DNA from 4 places in the Colwellia sp. KU-HH00111 genome. Region 2 is predicted to be linked to each of the others. Evidence: predicted binding sites of a transcription regulator. Region 2 holds the regulator's gene; each other region holds the start of a gene.

Region 1 (4,383 bases), on a different contig from region 2:
TATTCTCAATGGCAGCCTTGGCGTTATTTGAACTTCGGGTAAAGTAGATTGCTATCATGGCAATAATGATAACTAAAACAACATATTTCATAATTTATCCTATTAGGTATTTAAGTTGTGCATTCTAGCACTCGATAGTCAGAGGTGCTATTTATACCTTTTAATCAAATTAATGGTATTAGTTGGTTTCTTTTTCAATAGCATAAATTTCATCATCAATTGCTTCAATTCTAGACTCAAATACCGCTCGAGCATCATGAAGCCCTTGATTGTAAAAATGCGCGCCAATTTCTTTAGAAAAAAAGTCTAAAAGAAACTCAGCGTCAAACTGCTCAAGCTCTTGGTCTAGTTCACTATCAAAATAGTCTTGAAGTTTTTCAACCATGGCCGCTCTTTGTTCACTAGAAAACTCAATACGAGACATTTTAATATAACTCCATTTTTCATACGGTTTAACATTAGATACTAACAACTTATTTTAGGAATATCACGCCAACTACTGGTATATTGTGGCGATAAAAAGTGTCTTCTCATTTGCCATCTTTCAGCTTTACCTTCACTTGCCAATGTCATTGTACCTTGACCATAACGGTGATTCACGCCATCAAAACACTTCATTATTAACGGGCTAGGTTGCGTAGGTGCGAATAAATCAGGCTGTTGATATTGTTGGTCTTGTAAAGCAATAGCGCCAACACCGCAGCGATAGAAATAGACACCGCTTTGAAAGATTTCTTGTAAAACCAAGCCGATAGCTGAAGCTATTTGACTACTACTATTTGTTGCCAGCGGAAATTCATAGATCAGAGACTTTTTATAATACTGATTATCATGCGGTGAACTGGCAGCAAAAATTAGCAAGCGCTTAACCAATGATTGTTGTTGGCGTAGTTTTTTAGCAACAATAGCGCCATGGGTAACTAGCGCAAACATTAATGCTTGGTGATCTGTTATTCTTTGACCAAAGCTACGTGTTGAAAATATTTCTTTTTTGGGCGCTTTGATCTCATCCCAAGATAAGCAAGCAATACCGTTAAGCTCATTAACTGTACGTTCAACCACCACGCTAAATTGTTTACGCATGTCTTTAGCTGATTGCTGAGCCAGTTGCTCAGCGGTATTAATACCAAGTAAGTTAAGCTTTTTACCTAGCCTATTTCCTATTCCCCATACATCAGTAACACACATGCGTTTAAGTATTTCCATACGTGATTGATTATCACCAATGACAGCAACACCGTTAAACCCCGTTAATTTTTTTGCTGCATGGTTTGCGGCTTTTGCTAGGGTAGGGGTGGTACCAAAGCCTACGCCAACGGGTAAACGCGTTTCTTTCCAAATAGCTTTGCGGATTTCATGTCCGTATTTATGCCAGTCATTAATCATGCTACCGTAGTTTTTAAATGCTAAAAAAGATTCATCAATAGAGTAGATATATTGGTTATCACAATATCTGGCCATAACATTCATCATCCGCTCACTTAAATCTGCATATAGCTCATAGTTAGATGAGCGCACAACAACCCCATGCTTTTCTAAGAAGTACTTAATTTGAAAGTAAGGCTTGAACTTGGGAATACCCAAACGTCTTGCAATAGGACACACCGCACAAATACAGCCATCATTATTTGTTAGCACTACTACGGGTTTATTGCGTATGCTTGGATCAAATACCTTTTCAGCGCTAGCGTAAAAAGATACGGCATCAACTAATGCGTACATAGCGTAATTTCAGGTGATTTTTGATGTAGACGAATAGAGCGAGTAACCACCCCTTCTAATTGAAAATCATCTTCAGGTGTTATATGAACCGGAGGGTGTTTGCTTGATGCAGACAATAAAAGTGCTTGGGTTTTATCTATCAATTTACAAACAAAGCAACCATTATAATTAGCAACAATAATATCGCCATTGTTTGCCATTAACGACCTGTCCACAATCAATAAATCACCATTAAAAATACCAACGCCTTGCATAGAGTCGCCATTGGCTTGACCAATAAAGGTCGCGTTAGGGTGTTTGATCAATAGTTGGTCAAGTGATAAACCAAGCTCTTTATATTCAGCAGCAGGGCTTTCAAAACCACTTATACCCGCTTCTGCAAATATAGGGATGACTTTCATAAAAAATAATTAACTGTGTTTTTATACAGTATAGCGGTTTTATTTAAAATATACAGTAAAATAACTGTGACATTGAAGGTTTAAATAATTTTCCTACAGATAAACCTTGCTGTATCAATAAATATAGTGATAATCGGGCTCGGCGTTATTTATTGGGTTTATATTAGGACATACATACAGTGCAATTATTAGCAATAGAGTGTTTAGGTAAAACATTACGGTTAGAGGGTTCAATGGCTGGGTGGCAGCAACTGTTTTGGGATGATCAATGTGTCTCGCAAATTGATGCCAGTACTGACAACGAGGGTTTTTCACATCAATTTCTCTTGCAAAATGAGCAAGGTGAGGTACACGTTGAACTTAAGGGCTTATTACAATGGCAGCCTTTTGAATTGCTATTTCAGCTATTAATTAATGGTGAACTTTTGCATGAAAACACCTTAAAAGAAAAAGACATAGAACAACGCCAAGTTAGACAAGATCAAAAACACCCCATTAAATTCAGTTTCATTGGCATGGCAGGCCTTGGTTTGAAGCTATTGAAAAGTGCCAAGGTTATTAAAGTATTATTTGCTGCGGGTAGCTTGGCGGCATATAGCTGGCTATTTTCTATTGAGTTTGCTATTGCGCTGATACTTTGTCTTGTTTTTCATGAATATGGTCATATCAAGGCGATGAAGTACTTTGGACTGAAAACCAAGGGTATTTATCTTATTCCCTTTGTGGGCGGTTTAGCGCTGAGCGATGATAAAATTAATACCCGTTGGCAAGATATTGTTATTTCAATTATGGGGCCATTTTTTGGTTTGATATTATCTATTGCTTGTTTAGTTGGCTATTGGCTTACTGATATAGAAATACTTGCAGGCCTAGCCGTATTTAATGCGCTGCTTAATTTATTTAATATGCTACCAGTATTGCCTTTAGATGGCGGTCATGTGCTGAAAAGCATCGCTTTTTCATTTAACTCCAGAGTTGGTTTAGTGGCATGTGTATTAGGGGCCGGGCTAGGGGTTTACATCAGTTATCATTTTGGTTTAGCGCTGTTAGGTTTTTTACTGGCTATTGGTAGTGTTGAAATATTTTTTGAATATAAACGTCGACATTTAAGCGAACTATTACCACTTAACCGTTATGCACAAATCGTGTCAGCCTTGTGGTATGTTTTAACCTTAGGTGGTTTGAGTGCCATTATTTGGTTTGTTGGTCAAACAGGTAATGAAGCGTTAGCATTACCCCTTAAAATACTAGGTAGCTAACTTAATTAACATTACACCTCACATTGGTCTTCTATAAAAGTGAGAACGGCATTTCGGACAAGGGTTTACCCCAGTAGAATATCCCTGATATTCTAGCTGACAAGACAAACAATACCACTGCATTGCCTGTATAGCTTGAGTAGGCTTTTGAATGTAATTGCGTGCTTGTTTTTGCTCGTTTGCTGCTCTTGCGCTAAGCAGTTTCTCTTGCTCAGTAATTTTGAGGTAAGCAGCCGCTTCCCTTTTATGATAAAGCCAGTGCTTAGTGGTGGTTTTTGATTCAAGTAAATGCTGTAAATGATTTCTTAAATGATTAATCACCTTACCTTTATCATCATAACCAACATGCTCAATGCTAATAGCTATGACGCCGAACAAGGCTTGGTCAAATGAAGCTTCAACCAAGGATTGAGACTGTCTGGTTAAGAATATAATGCCTAATTTTTTACCTTTTACTTCAACGGTAACATCACACGCAAGAGACTTTAATTCTGGGTTGGTATAGTGAATAATTGAGGGTTCCGTTACTTTGATTTTATGATAATCCATTCCTTTAAAATCAATATAGTACTCAGGTAATGCAAGGGTAGAGCCTTCGAGTAGTAGTTGCTTAATCATCATTTTTACGGCAACAGCCCAAGAAAAATCACAACTTAGCTCTTGATCCTTTTCTATACATTGGCTGTCGTGAGCAAAATGCCACTCATTGATTTTACCTTTCCTTGCAACAAGAGGGATATTGCAACTAGGGCAAATACACCCACACTTTTTTCCTGATTGAACATCAGCAACATCAACTAATAACTTTGTATCTAACGATAAAGCAAACGGTATTAAATTCATCAAAGCATCCAGCGTAGAAAAATCGAGTAAAAGTTTCAGCTAATGATGATTATAGCGTATTTAATTAATTGCAAAGCAAGCTCGCAGCTATTTATAGGGGGCGGTTATAAAAATCGATCTATAGGGCTTAAAATTCCGTATAGAAAATACATAAGCTA
Region 2 (4,383 bases):
ATGTCGGTGGTAAACCTAAGCCTGTGGGTTGATGACAAGCGGCACAATGCGCCATATAGGTTGACTCACCTAATTGCATTAACTCGTCTTTGCTCATAGAGGCACTTAATGAGGCCAATTCGGCATCAGCTGCTTGTGCTGTTAATGCATTTTGCTCATTTATCCAAGTGTCATAATCTGCTGCAGACTTAACTTCAACAACAATAGGCATGAAGCCATGATCTTTACCGCACAGTTCAGCACATTGACCTCGATAAATACCAGGTAGGTCAACATTGGTCCACGCTTCATTGATAAAGCCAGGGTTGGCATCTTGTTTAACTGCAAAAGCAGGAACCCACCAAGAGTGAATAACATCATCGGAAGTGATTAAAAAACGAACTTTTTTATTCGCAGGTATCACTAAAGGTCTATCAACTTCTAGTAAGTAGTCTTCGCTCTTTTCGGCACCATTACCAGCAAAACTGCCATTTTGGTTTTCATATTGTTCTCGCGGTGTCGACAATACAGAATAGTATTCAATATCTTGATCAAAATATTTGTAATGCCATTTCCATTGCGAGCCGGTAATTTGGATGGTTACCTCAGAATTATCATTATCTTCCATGCTTATTAAGGTACTAGTTGCAGGTACTGCCATGGCAATCAGAATGACAATAGGAATCGCCGTCCACAATATTTCTACTTTTGTACTCTCGTGAAAATCAGCGGCTTTTGCCCCTTTAGATTTTCGGTGGAATATCATTGACCAAAACATCGCGCCAAAAACGACTATGCCGATAGCAGTGCAAATATAGAGCACCAGCATATGTAAGTCATATACCTCTCGACTAACTGCTGTTACCCCTTTGGTTAAATTTAACTGTGTCTCTGCCCAAGCTGAACTGGAAAACAAACTTGTTAATAACAGCCAAGCTCCCATCAACCAACATTGATTACCTCTATTCACTCAACCTCTCCTCTATCATTGCCTAGTCACACTAAAGAGCAGGAACAGCATCTCTTGTTATTATGCATAGGCCATAAAAAATAGAAAACAGAAAGCAGCAATGTACTACTCACATCATTGAACTGATTATCTGCTAATTTTGTTATTATATTTTTATTAAATTAACTGACGATAATTGCCAATACCTTACAAAACATTGAGCAAGTGATGTCTATATTTATCAAATTAGCGAATTATCGTATTATTGTTGTTATTGCGTTTTTTTCGTTATTTTTTGTACAATTACTGCTTTAGAATTACTCAAAACTTGATCCAGGTCAAACAATTTTTCAGGGTTAAATAGAGAAAAAGCAACAATTTCAATAGAGTAACAACTCTAACTATAAGCCCAACCCCTTGCAGGTATAGGCTATTGTTATGTTAAACATTAATATGAGAAATATTTGTTTTTTTTGCAGGTTTCTAAGCGTTAGTGACTTTTGTCATTTTATGGTAGGTATTTGAATTTTTTCGTTATGATGATATTGGCAATCAGCACAGAGTAAAAATGAGCAAACAATAATTGCCGCCATGATGAGCGTCAATTATTGTTTGAATTAGCTATTTAGCTATATTGCAATTATTCTTTTTAGCCGTTTACCCAGCTAATTACATCCAGTTACCGTTGCGAATAACACCAACAGCAAGACCTTCAATATTAAACTCTTGACAAGAAAGATCGACTTTAATTGGCGAGAAAGCCTCATTTTCTGCATGTAAATAAACAATATTACCCTCTCGTTTAAATCGCTTTACCGTGACATCATTTTCTACTCTGGCAACAATGACTTGTCCGTTTTGTATATCAGTAGTTTGATGAACAGCAAGTAAATCGCCATCTAAAATACCAATATCTTTCATGCTTTCACCATTTACGCGCAGTAAATAGTTAGCACAAGGATGAAACAAATTGCCATCCATTTGGTAATGTTCTTCAACATGTTCTTCTGCCAAGATGGGCTCGCCTGCGGCTACTCGGCCAATTAACGGTAAGCCAGCTTCTTCGATAAATTGTTCCGCTAAACGTATACCCCGAGAGGTACCCGCTAGCATTTCAATATAGCCTTTTTTGGCTAATGCTTTTAAATGCTCTTCGGCAGCATTCGCTGATTTAAAGCCAAAAAAATCTGCAATTTCGGCACGCGTAGGTGGCATACCTGTTTCTTGAATATTCTCTTTAATCAGATCAAAGATCTGTTGCTGGCGATTTGTTAATGGTTTTAGTTCATTCATTGCAGACATAAGCTTTCCTTTCTACTTTTCCATTCTAGGAAAAGTCCTGTATTTATTTACAACTGTCAGTATATACAGTCAAATTACAAACACAAGCTTTTGCTGATAATATTATGATTTTCGCTCTCAATAACGGGCAAAATCACATGACTTTACAGCGATATTTATACAAAAATAGCCCCCATCCTTCAGGTGTTCACTTTGAATGCTGATATTATTAAACTAGGTGTATTTCAATCATGTTTTCCAGAACTTTTATTTGGTGGTGCCAAGCACAGCTTTTAATGGCGTTAAGAATTGCTCAAAGTTCTGCCATTGTTGCGTGGCACTTTTATATATAGGCTGGCGTACTTGTTCGGAACTTGGGGTTTTAATATTACGTTTGGTTTTATGAAAATCTAGACAGGACTGTTCAAATTCAAGGCCACAAAAGTCTAGCATTCTGCGAACTTGTGTGTCTAAATCATCCACTACGTCTTCATGATTAACCGTCAATACGGATCCAGGCAGTACATTATCCCAGTGTGCCATTAATTTTAAATAAGCTTGATAGTAACGACCAATATCTTCTAGGTTATAGCTAAAGTCTTGCCCTTCAGCGAATAGTTGCTTAAAGCCACTAAAACAACAGGCCATAGGTGATCTACGTGCGTCTATCACTTTTGCGTTAGGTAGTATTAAGCGAATCAAACCAATATGTAGAAAATTGTTGGGCATTTTATCAATAAAATACGGCGCTGCTTCTCGATATACTTTTGTCTCGTCAATAAACTGCTGACCAAATCGACTAAAATAATCAGGAGTTATTTCAGCTAAATTTTTTGGGTATTGGTTTTCGACACTATTTTGGTTTCTGCCACTCAATCTTGCCGCTAAACCTAGAATATTATGCAGCTCCATCGTGCCATCAACTTGGCTATGAGATGCTAATATCTGTTCAAGTAAAGTAGATCCTGCTCGTGGTAGGCCAACGATAAAAATAGGATCAGGTGCGCTCAAACCTAAATGCCCTCTTTGATTAAATAACTCATGTGTACAGTATTTCATTTGGGCGGCGACTTGTTGTTCAATTTTACCGATATCAAAGCCGCTTTGCTTATGCTGTATAGCGTTTCCTTGCTGATAAGCTTTGAAAGCTTTTGCGTATTCTTGCTTATCTTCAAAAGCTTTGCCTGTCGCGAAATAGAGCTGAATACTATCAAGCGATGCTAATGCTTTATTTTCTTGCTGTAGTTGCATTTGCTTAATTTCTTCATCACTAAAACGATAGGTTTTTGTGTTAGCTAAGCTCCAATATGCATCGCCATAATCTGGCTTTAATTGATATGCTTGTTGGTAAGCCGAAACAGCTCGCTTAATATCTCCTTTTGCCTTTAGTGCATGCCCAAGCTGTAAGTGAAAGCCAGCAATAGCATGGTCTTGTGCAATGACTTGCTCATATATCCTGATAGCTTGTTCAACTTTCCCTAAACCTGTCAATACATTAGCTTTAGCAACTTTGAAACTTAAATTGTTAGGTTGTTCAGCCAACAGACTTTCTACTTGACTAGCAGCTAGTTTGTATTTTCCTAAACGGATTAACAGGTTAAGGTATTGAGAACGAGCAGTAATATGGTTTGGATCTAGTTCAAGTGCAGTAGCCAATAAAAACTCGGCATCATCATAAATTTTTAATTCCATGCCTATTTCAGCGAGTAAGCACATGCCTTCAATATGCCGCTTATTATTTTGTAAAAAGTGTCGACAAATTTGTTCCGCTTTTAATAGTTTTCCTTCATGCATCAATTGAGTAACGCCGAGCAAAGCGGGCGGTAGTTGCTTTAATTTTGCTAATTGATTTGCAGCCTGTTGCACATGGCTTGTTTGATTGGTTTTTTGATAAATTTCAATTAGCTGTTGCCAACTAGCCATTAAACTTGGATTGAGTTTTACCGCGTTTTCGAAGGCTGCTTTGGCTGGAACTGTTTGATTTAATGCTAGGTGAATATAACCTTTTTCTTGATTAGCTCGGCTATGTTGCTCATCAAGTTTCAATAATTCATTAATACTAATTAAAGCTGCAGCATGATCTTTAGCATAACGCTGCGCTACGGCAATTAAATACCAGAGTTCAATGTGCTGTTTTTTTTCTGTTGTTTGTGCCAAAAGCAACTGACTTTGTT
Region 3 (4,383 bases), on a different contig from region 2:
GCAGCTAAAGTACGCTTGCCAGAACTCGATCTTATTGAAGAGCATAGTGATGAACATGAACATGAACATGAACATGAACATGAACAGCACAGCGACGAGCATGGGCAAGAAGGAGTGACCCGTAATTTTGACGTTAAGCATGTATTTACGCCAGTTAGTTTATCAGCGGGTCTAGTGTGGGATTTCATGGATGGGTATAACGTTGGGATATCTTTATCTCATTCAAAACGGGCACCGTCAGCATCTGAGCTATTGTCATTTGGTCCACACATAGGAACAGGTTCCTATGAGGTGGGATCATTATTTTCACTTCATGATGACCATGATGAAATTCCACACTTTGGTTTGACAGAAAACGACATTGTAATGGAAACAGCTAACAATATTGATGTAAGTTTACGTAAATTCAAAGGTGATTTTGGTTTCATATTTAATGCGTTTTATAACCAAATAGATGACTATTATTATGAGCAATCTACCCATTTCCATGCAGGCGACGGACATGACCATAGTGGTCATGATCATGGAAACCATGAAGAAGAGGAGGAAGCACACACACTACCATTATTTGTTTTTACTTCACAAGACGTAAAATTGCATGGCTTTGAAGCGCAAGTAGTTTGGCAAGTAACAGATGAATTCTCATGGCGAGTTCAAGCCGACATCATAAGGGCTAGATTAAAAGCAGGGGGTGAAATACCTCGTACACCACCAGCACGTATTACAAGTGAATTCAGTTACCAGGGTGAGAACATTTCAAGTAACTTATTCATTAGTAACTACTTCAAGCAAACTCATACGGCAACCCTAGAGAGCACAACAGACGGTTACATTATGATTGATGCAAATATTAACTACCATTTTACTGTTGGACAGCATGATTTAGCGGTTTACCTCAAGGGTAAAAACTTAACCGATGAATACGCTCAAGTGCACACCTCATTTTTGAAAAATTTAACGCCACTGGCAGGACGCTCAATTTCTGTTGGTATTCGTGGGTCATTTTAATTTACCTAATTAACAAATAATTCAACAATTTAACAAAGGAAAATCATGAAAAAGTTTCGTTTAAATACAATAATAGTCGCTTGTTCTGCTTTATTTCTAGCAGGCTGTGGCGACAGTGAAACAAATATTACTGAAATCACACCAACACCAACGGATGAGCATGATCACGATCATGGCGGTGAAGTTGGCAAAGGTCGTTTGGCGATAGCTGATGCTGAGCATGCAATTGTACATATTTTTGATTTAGAAGATAATAGCTTAGTTGAGTCTGTATCTTTAACGCACCCAGCAGAATACTTGTACGCTAGCCCAGAAGGTCGCTATGCCGTTGCTGTGCAACGTTCAGTAGACTCGGTCGAATTCATAGATGGAGGTGTTTGGCAAGAATTACATGGAGATCATTATGATCAACATAACGATGCGCCTGAATTGATAAGCTTTACTTTGAGTGATGTAAAACCAACGCATTATGTTCCCCGTGATGATAGAGCGGCCGTTTTTTTTGATGGTAATAAAGAAACAGGTGCAAATGCGAGTTTAAGCATATTGAGTGATGAAAGCATCAGCTTGAGTAAGATCATTGCAGGGTATGACTTTGAAACTTATATGCATGGCACTGCGGAAATTCGGGGCGATTATGTGCTAACAACATTACGTGATAATAATGCTGAAAGTAGTTTACCGGATCAGGTGGTTTTATTAGAAGTGCATAGTGACCACTTTCATCAAGAGCAAGTCTTTGAAACACTTTGCCCAGCTTTACATGGTAGTTTTCAAACAGAAACACATATAGCATTTGCTTGTGGGGATGGAGTTTTATCTATTGAGCAGCAAGGGAGTGTTTTTACACCTCAGAAAATAGATAATCCAACTGATATGCCTGATGGAATCCGCATCGGCTCATTAAAAGGTAGTGCAGAAAGTAGTATCATGATTGGTTCATCGCGTGCGGGTTTCTTTTTAGTTGATTTATCAGGACAAACTATAAAGTCATTTAATTGGCAACAAGAAGAAAGCTTAACTGCATTAACGTATGGTTTTGATGGTCATAATGAACATATGTTGATACTTGATAATAAGGGCTATTTAAACTTGTTTTCTGCGGAAACAGATTGGAAGTTTGAAAGTCGTATTGAAGTTTTTGAACCTACTACTGATGATGCAAAGCCAATAATCATTGCATCAAAAGCACATGAATTTGTATATATCATTAATGGAAAGAAAATAACAACGATTGACTTACATGATGGTGAAGTTGTCGGTAATTTTGACTTAGGATTCAACCCAGGTAAAGCAGCATGGCTTGGTGTATCTGGAGAAGAAGAGCACGAACATTAATAACAGTCACTTGTAATTGTGTTAGTTCAGATTATATCTTATCAATCACCTTGAAAATTACCTTTCATTAAAAAGTTGAATTGTAAACAAAGGATAACTCTCATGTCGTATTATTAAACATACCTTTCACATATAATCGAAAATAATATAGTACTAAGTAACATTTTTTAGTTTAAAAATTGGTTTATTATATCAAAAGTAACTTTTTACATTCAAACTGTAAAAAGTTACTTTTGCCATTATAATTCTTATTAATCAAGAATATAAAAGTCTCGGTCTGTAAAAACAAATAACAAATTAAAAAATATTGTAAAAAAACTTGATACTGTACGAACTTACAGTATACTTGTTTCATTAAAACGAAATAACCAATTACGGTTCGTGGAGCAATCAATGAAAGACGAAAAAGAAAAAGCACTCTCAGCAGCGTTAAGTCAAATTGAACGTCAATTTGGTAAAGGTTCAATTATGAAACTTGGCGACAATAATACGATGGACGTAGAAACAATTTCTACTGGCTCGTTGGGGCTAGATATTGCATTGGGTGCTGGTGGTTTACCCTTTGGTCGTGTGGTTGAAATATACGGCCCAGAATCTAGCGGTAAAACTACTTTGACGTTAGAAGTTATTGCACAAGCGCAGCGTGAAGGTAAAGTGTGTGCTTTTGTCGATGCCGAGCATGCGCTTGATCCTATTTATGCTGAAAAGTTGGGCGTAAATATCAATGAATTATTGGTTTCTCAACCAGATACGGGTGAACAAGCACTTGAAATTTGTGACATGCTAACACGTTCAGGAGCAATTGATATTATTGTGGTTGATTCGGTTGCGGCATTAACACCGAAAGCAGAAATTGAAGGCGATATGGGGGATTCGCATATGGGTCTTCAAGCACGTATGTTATCGCAAGCCATGCGTAAATTGACCAGTAATTTAAAAAAATCCAATACCATGTTAATTTTCATTAACCAGATTCGTATGAAAATTGGTGTTATGTTTGGCAACCCTGAAACAACAACCGGCGGTAATGCACTTAAGTTTTACGCATCAGTCCGTTTAGATATTCGCCGCATTGGCGCTGTTAAAAATGGTGATGAAATCGTCGGTAACGAAACCCGCGTTAAAGTGGTCAAAAATAAAATTGCGCCACCATTTAAACAAGCCGAATTTCAAATTCTTTATGGTCAAGGCATTAATAACTTAGGTGAATTGATAGACTTAGGTGTGCAAAATGGTTTTGTAGAAAAAGCCGGTGCTTGGTACAGCTGTAATGGCGAACGTATTGGTCAGGGTAAAGCGAATGCGGCAAAATACCTAGAAGAACATCCAGAAATGGCTAAAGATGTTGACGTAAAACTGCGTGAAATGTTTTTAACTAAAACCGCACCAGCAGAGAAAGAAGCGGTAGCACAACCGTAATAATACCTTTATGTCAGTTGATACTTAGCTAGAGTTTGTAGCATATCACACTGAAATTTAATAAAAACATCAATATCAAGCGCTATTCTAGACGTAGAATAGCGTTTTTTTTCGTTTTGATTCTAGTTAATAATATTTTGTTTTAGCCATCTAAACGTTTAGATGTTGACATATCTAGCAATCCACGTACTATGATGATTCTAGTGCTATGCTATATTTTTCAGTTGTATTTGAATTTTTTATCCAGTGATAGGTACGTTATGCCAATTAAAATTCCCGATCAATTACCGGCTTTGTCGGTATTAGACAAAGAGAATATCTTTGTGATGTCAGAGCACAGAGCAATTTCACAAGAAATTCGCCCAATGCAAGTGGCGATATTGAATTTGATGCCAAATAAAATTGAAACAGAAGTGCAAATACTGCGGATGTTGTCGAACACTCCGCTGCAAATTAATGTCGAATTTATTCGAATTAATGCTAATGAATCTAAAAATACGCCAACAGAACATCTTGAGAATTTTTATCATTTATTTGATGACATTAAACACAGGCAATACGATGGTTTGATTATTACAGGCGCTCCATTGGCCTTGTTAGATTACTCACAAGTTACCT
Region 4 (4,383 bases), on a different contig from region 2:
AATCCTAAATTTTTGGCTGCTAATGTTGGCTGCAGTGTACTTACACCATTAGTACTGGCAATTAGTTTATATCTTTAAGTGTTTTGGTTTACCTTAAAACAAAAAAGCAATAACAGCGAGGTTATTGCTTTTTTAGTTTAACTGTCGGTTGACTGCCTTTTAATACCAAATTGAACAAATTGCATAATAAGCAAAATCAAAATGGGCTATTTTACTTCTTCACCCGCTGCTTGTTTGTCGGCATGATAGGAAGAACGTACTAATGGACCGCAGGCAGCATGTTCAAAGCCCATTTTAGTGGCTTCTTCTTGAAACATAGCAAACTCATCAGGGTGGACGTAACGCTCAACAGGTAGGTGGTCTTTACTTGGCTGTAAATACTGACCAATAGTTAACATAGTCACCCCATGAGCTCGTAAATCGCGCATCACTTGCAGTATTTCTTCATTAGTTTCGCCTAAACCCACCATTAAACCTGATTTAGTTGTAACATTTGGGTTGGCTTCGCCAAAACTCTTTAACAGATCTAAAGACCATTGGTAGTTAGCACCGGGTCGGGCTTTGGTATAAAGCCTTGGGGCGGTTTCTAAATTGTGGTTTAAAACATGAGGCGGATTTTTATTAAGGATCTCTAGTGCTCTATCCATACGGCCGCGAAAATCAGGAACTAAAATTTCAATTTTAGTATTTGGCGCTTGTTCATTTATTTCACGCACACAATCTGCAAATTGTTGAGCACCACCGTCGCGCAGATCATCACGGTCAACTGAGGTGATCACTACATACTTTAGCGCCATATCTTTTAAGCTTAACGCGAGTTTTTTTGGCTCTTCTGGGTCTACAGCCAAAGGACGGCCATGACCTACATCGCAAAAAGGGCAACGACGAGTACAGATGTCACCTAGTATCATAAAAGTAGCGGTGCCGTGATTAAAGCATTCAGTCAAGTTAGGACATGAGGCTTCTTCACAAACTGAATGCAGGTTGTGCTTGCGCAAATTTGCTTTGATACCGTCAATTCGTTCACTTGAACGAGGTAACTTAATACGTAACCATTCGGGTTTACGTAGCATGCTTTCTTTGGTTGAGCTAACAACTTTAATCGGAATATGCGCCATTTTGTCGGCGTCACGGAGTTTGGTGCCGGGTGCCATTCTAACTGGCTTTTTAACGGCTGAGTTTGATTTGTTTTCGTCTTTAGGCATTGGCTTGCTCATAACTGCTGGGTAATCCTGTTTGATATTCAACCTTGCTTACTTGTAGCAGGTTGATGGCATATTTAACTAACGCATCGCTAGCGCTTTTTATATCTTTTGGGCCTTGTAAATCGCAAGTCTGTACCATTTCAAGGCCAGCATAACCGCACGGGTTTATTCTTAAAAAAGGAGATAAGTCCATGTTTACATTGAGTGCTAAACCATGAAAAGAACAGCCTTTACGTACTCTTAAACCTAAAGAGGCTATTTTTTTATCATCCACATATACACCTGGTGCATCAGGCTTTGGGTAGGCTTTAATAGCAAAGTCATGTAACGCAGCCACGATGCTTTTTTCAATTAAGGTCACTAAGTCTCGTACCCCTATCTTTTTACGGCGCAGATTGATCATAAAATAGATCACCTGTTGACCCGGGCCGTGATAGGTTACTTGACCGCCTCGGTCAACTTTGACAACTTCAATATTACCAGGCATTAATAAATGTTCTTCTTTACCTGCTTGTCCTTGAGTGAATACAGGCGGATGTTCTACTAGCCAAAGTTCATCGGGTGTTTGCTCGTCACGATTGTCAGTAAAGTTTTGCATTGCATGCCAAACCTTGCTGTAATCCATAGTAAACAACTGTCGAATTATTAGTTCGCTATTCACAAAAAAGCCTTATTTAATTTTGTTTTAAACAGTATACCTGAATATATCTGGCTGACAATTAGAGAACGTAGCGAACTTGCTCAATAGCGTTTAAGGTTTTATAGATCTGCTCGATGTGTTCTTTACTGGTCACAGTAACGGGGATCGAAACCGAGTGATAATTACCTTTAGAGCTAGGGGTTATTTTAACTGTATAGTCACCAGGGGTATGTTTTTGTAGTTCTGCGATAATCAAGTCTGGCAACTCATCACAAGCAACCCCCATTACTTTAAAGTTTAATACGGTGGGAAAGTCTAATAATTCATCAAAATGGGTTTTCATGTTTCTCTCTACAAAAGCTAAAGGTCGATAGTATGATATATACTGCAATAATCGTTATTTGATTATTTTATCACTAATGTCGATTGAAGTGCTATCAGGGAATAAAAAAGAGCAATAAAAAGGGCTACTTTTTTCTTCCAGCCGATACAGGTAATCACACCAGGGTTATTACCTTAAGTGGCAAAGTAATTTAAATAATAAATAACTAGTTGTTAATACTCACATATGATTAAATAACTGTTGTTATTTACAGTGTATTAGGTTTTCTATGTTATTTAATTTGCAACAGCCAGATATTTTACCCTTGCTAATACTTTATGCTTTTGGGGTGTTATTAACCGCAATATTGCTTATTGTCAGATATAACCGTAAACAAGGTCGACAAATTGCTGAACTACAAACTAAGTTTGAGCTGTATTCGTCGGAGCAAAATAAGGCATTATTACAACTATTTGATAAACAACAATTACAACTTTCAAGTGCTTTTGATCAGCAAATGTCAGATCTTCGTCTTAAACTATTAAGAGAATTGAATAGTCAAAAAGAGCAACTCAATCAGACGTTAGCACACAATCAAAATCAAACTCTTGAGCAACTGATTAAGCATTTAAATAGTACCACGCAGGCTAATCGTGAAGAGCTAAGCAAGTCGTTAATGCAAAGCAGTGAGCAAATGAACAAACGAATTGATGTGTTAACTAATGCAACCGATCAGCGTTTACAGCAAATTAGTGGTCAGGTTGAAAAGCGGCTTACAGAAGGGTTTGAGAAAACCACTAAGACATTTAGTGATATTTTACAACGGTTAGCGTTAATTGATGATGCCCAGAAAAAAATTACTGAACTGTCAACCAATGTGGTGAGTTTACAAGCTGTGCTAAACGATAAGCGCTCACGGGGGGCTTTTGGTGAAGTACAGCTCAATGGCTTAATTCGAAATGTATTACCGGAACAAAGTTTCAAGTTGCAACATACGTTGTCAAACGGAAAAATTGCAGATTGTGTGCTGTTTTTACCTGAGCCTACCGGTAACGTAGTAGTCGATGCAAAATTTCCGCTAGAGAGTTACCGAAAAATGATGGATATTGAATTACCTGCATCTGATAGAAAAAGTGCTGGTCGACAATTTAAAATTGATATCAAAAAACATATCAATGATATTAGCGAAAAATATTTGATTGATAATGAAACTGCCGATGGCGCTATAATGTTTATTCCTGCTGAGGCAGTGTTTGCAGAGATACACGGGCACCAAAGTGAGCTGGTTGATTATGCGAATAAGAAACGAGTATGGTTAGTGTCTCCTACCACGTTAATGGCTATTTTGACTACAGCGCGTTCGGTATTAAAAGATGAAGCAACGCGCAAGCAAATTCATATTATTCAGGCGCACTTGTCTGATTTAGCACTCGACTTCAACCGTTTTAAGGGACGATTTGCTAACTTAGCAAAACATATTGACCAAGCCGCCACCGATGTCAAACAAATCCATACCTCGGCGGATAAAATTTCAAATCGTTTTGAAAAAATAGAGCAAGTTGAACTTCAAGATCACGATACCAAGCCAATGCGCGCCGAGGGGTTATTATAAACCTTGTTGTTTTTGCTTAACAGGCAACCCCTTTTAAAATGCAACATTGATAAAAACAATGATTAACAAAATAGGGCAAATATAACGTAAGTAAAAACCAAAAAATCTTAGTTTGGTATTTTCCTGTAGTTGTGCAACATCGGTAAGTTTATTACCACGCTGCCAAATCCAACCAACCACAATAAAATAAAACAATGACATTAGCGGTTGGAGAATGGTAGTTAGCATTTGAATGACCAAGCCAAATAGTAAGTCAAAAAATGCAATAAGTAACATACTAGCAACTAAAACAACGGCAGAAATAAGCCAAGTCGCACCTTTTCGATTCATGTTTTTATCTTCAACTAAATAGGCTACAGGAACCTCGGTAGAAGAAATTGTCGATGTCAGTGCCGCAATAGACAGCAAGGTGAAAAAGCTAAAAGAAACCAGTAAGCCACCCATGCCCATAGTGGCAAATAAAGAAGGTAGAATTTGAAATATTAGTTGGCCTTCACCGATTAAATGGCCGTTAGTGAATACTTCTTGACCCGCATGTTGGGCGACAAATAACGCAGGAATAATTAATAACCCGGCTAGAAACGCGATAAAAGTATCCAGTGCA

What was found. Region 2 encodes LexA, which represses DNA repair genes until DNA is damaged. Its sites were predicted from a motif close to TACTGTATNNNNATACAGTA; they were not measured.
Region 1: a site for LexA is predicted at 2,135-2,154, ahead of ABXG98_RS14795 (LexA family protein). Genes of this name have one in related genera too.
Region 3: a site for LexA is predicted at 2,670-2,689, ahead of recA (recombinase RecA). Genes of this name have one in related genera too.
Region 4: a site for LexA is predicted at 2,424-2,443, ahead of ABXG98_RS04140 (DNA recombination protein RmuC). Genes of this name have one in related genera too.

The regions. Positions count from the first base shown of each region.
Region 1 covers NZ_BAABWO010000008.1:56,568-60,950, reverse strand. Annotated here, with positions in the region: gene bamJ (BamJ family beta-barrel-assembly machinery protein) at 1-91, opposite strand, end outside; gene ABXG98_RS14805 (DUF2164 domain-containing protein) at 179-424, opposite strand; gene ABXG98_RS14800 (Y-family DNA polymerase) at 466-1,722, opposite strand; gene ABXG98_RS14795 (LexA family protein) at 1,710-2,123, opposite strand; gene ABXG98_RS14790 (metalloprotease) at 2,303-3,382, shown strand; gene ABXG98_RS14785 (competence protein CoiA family protein) at 3,401-4,225, opposite strand.
Region 2 covers NZ_BAABWO010000002.1:342,859-347,241, reverse strand. Annotated here, with positions in the region: gene coxB (cytochrome c oxidase subunit II) at 1-949, opposite strand, end outside; gene lexA (transcriptional repressor LexA) at 1,598-2,221, opposite strand; gene ABXG98_RS05780 (tetratricopeptide repeat-containing sulfotransferase family protein) at 2,477-4,383, opposite strand, start outside.
Region 3 covers NZ_BAABWO010000004.1:251,562-255,944, forward strand. Annotated here, with positions in the region: gene ABXG98_RS09845 (TonB-dependent receptor) at 1-1,008, shown strand, start outside; gene ABXG98_RS09850 (hypothetical protein) at 1,054-2,346, shown strand; gene recA (recombinase RecA) at 2,740-3,765, shown strand; gene ABXG98_RS09860 (homoserine O-succinyltransferase) at 4,026-4,383, shown strand, end outside.
Region 4 covers NZ_BAABWO010000001.1:938,064-942,446, forward strand. Annotated here, with positions in the region: gene ABXG98_RS04120 (prenyltransferase) at 1-78, shown strand, start outside; gene lipA (lipoyl synthase) at 207-1,205, opposite strand; gene lipB (lipoyl(octanoyl) transferase LipB) at 1,198-1,830, opposite strand; gene ybeD (DUF493 family protein YbeD) at 1,925-2,188, opposite strand; gene ABXG98_RS04140 (DNA recombination protein RmuC) at 2,457-3,779, shown strand; gene ABXG98_RS04145 (sodium-dependent transporter) at 3,813-4,383, opposite strand, start outside.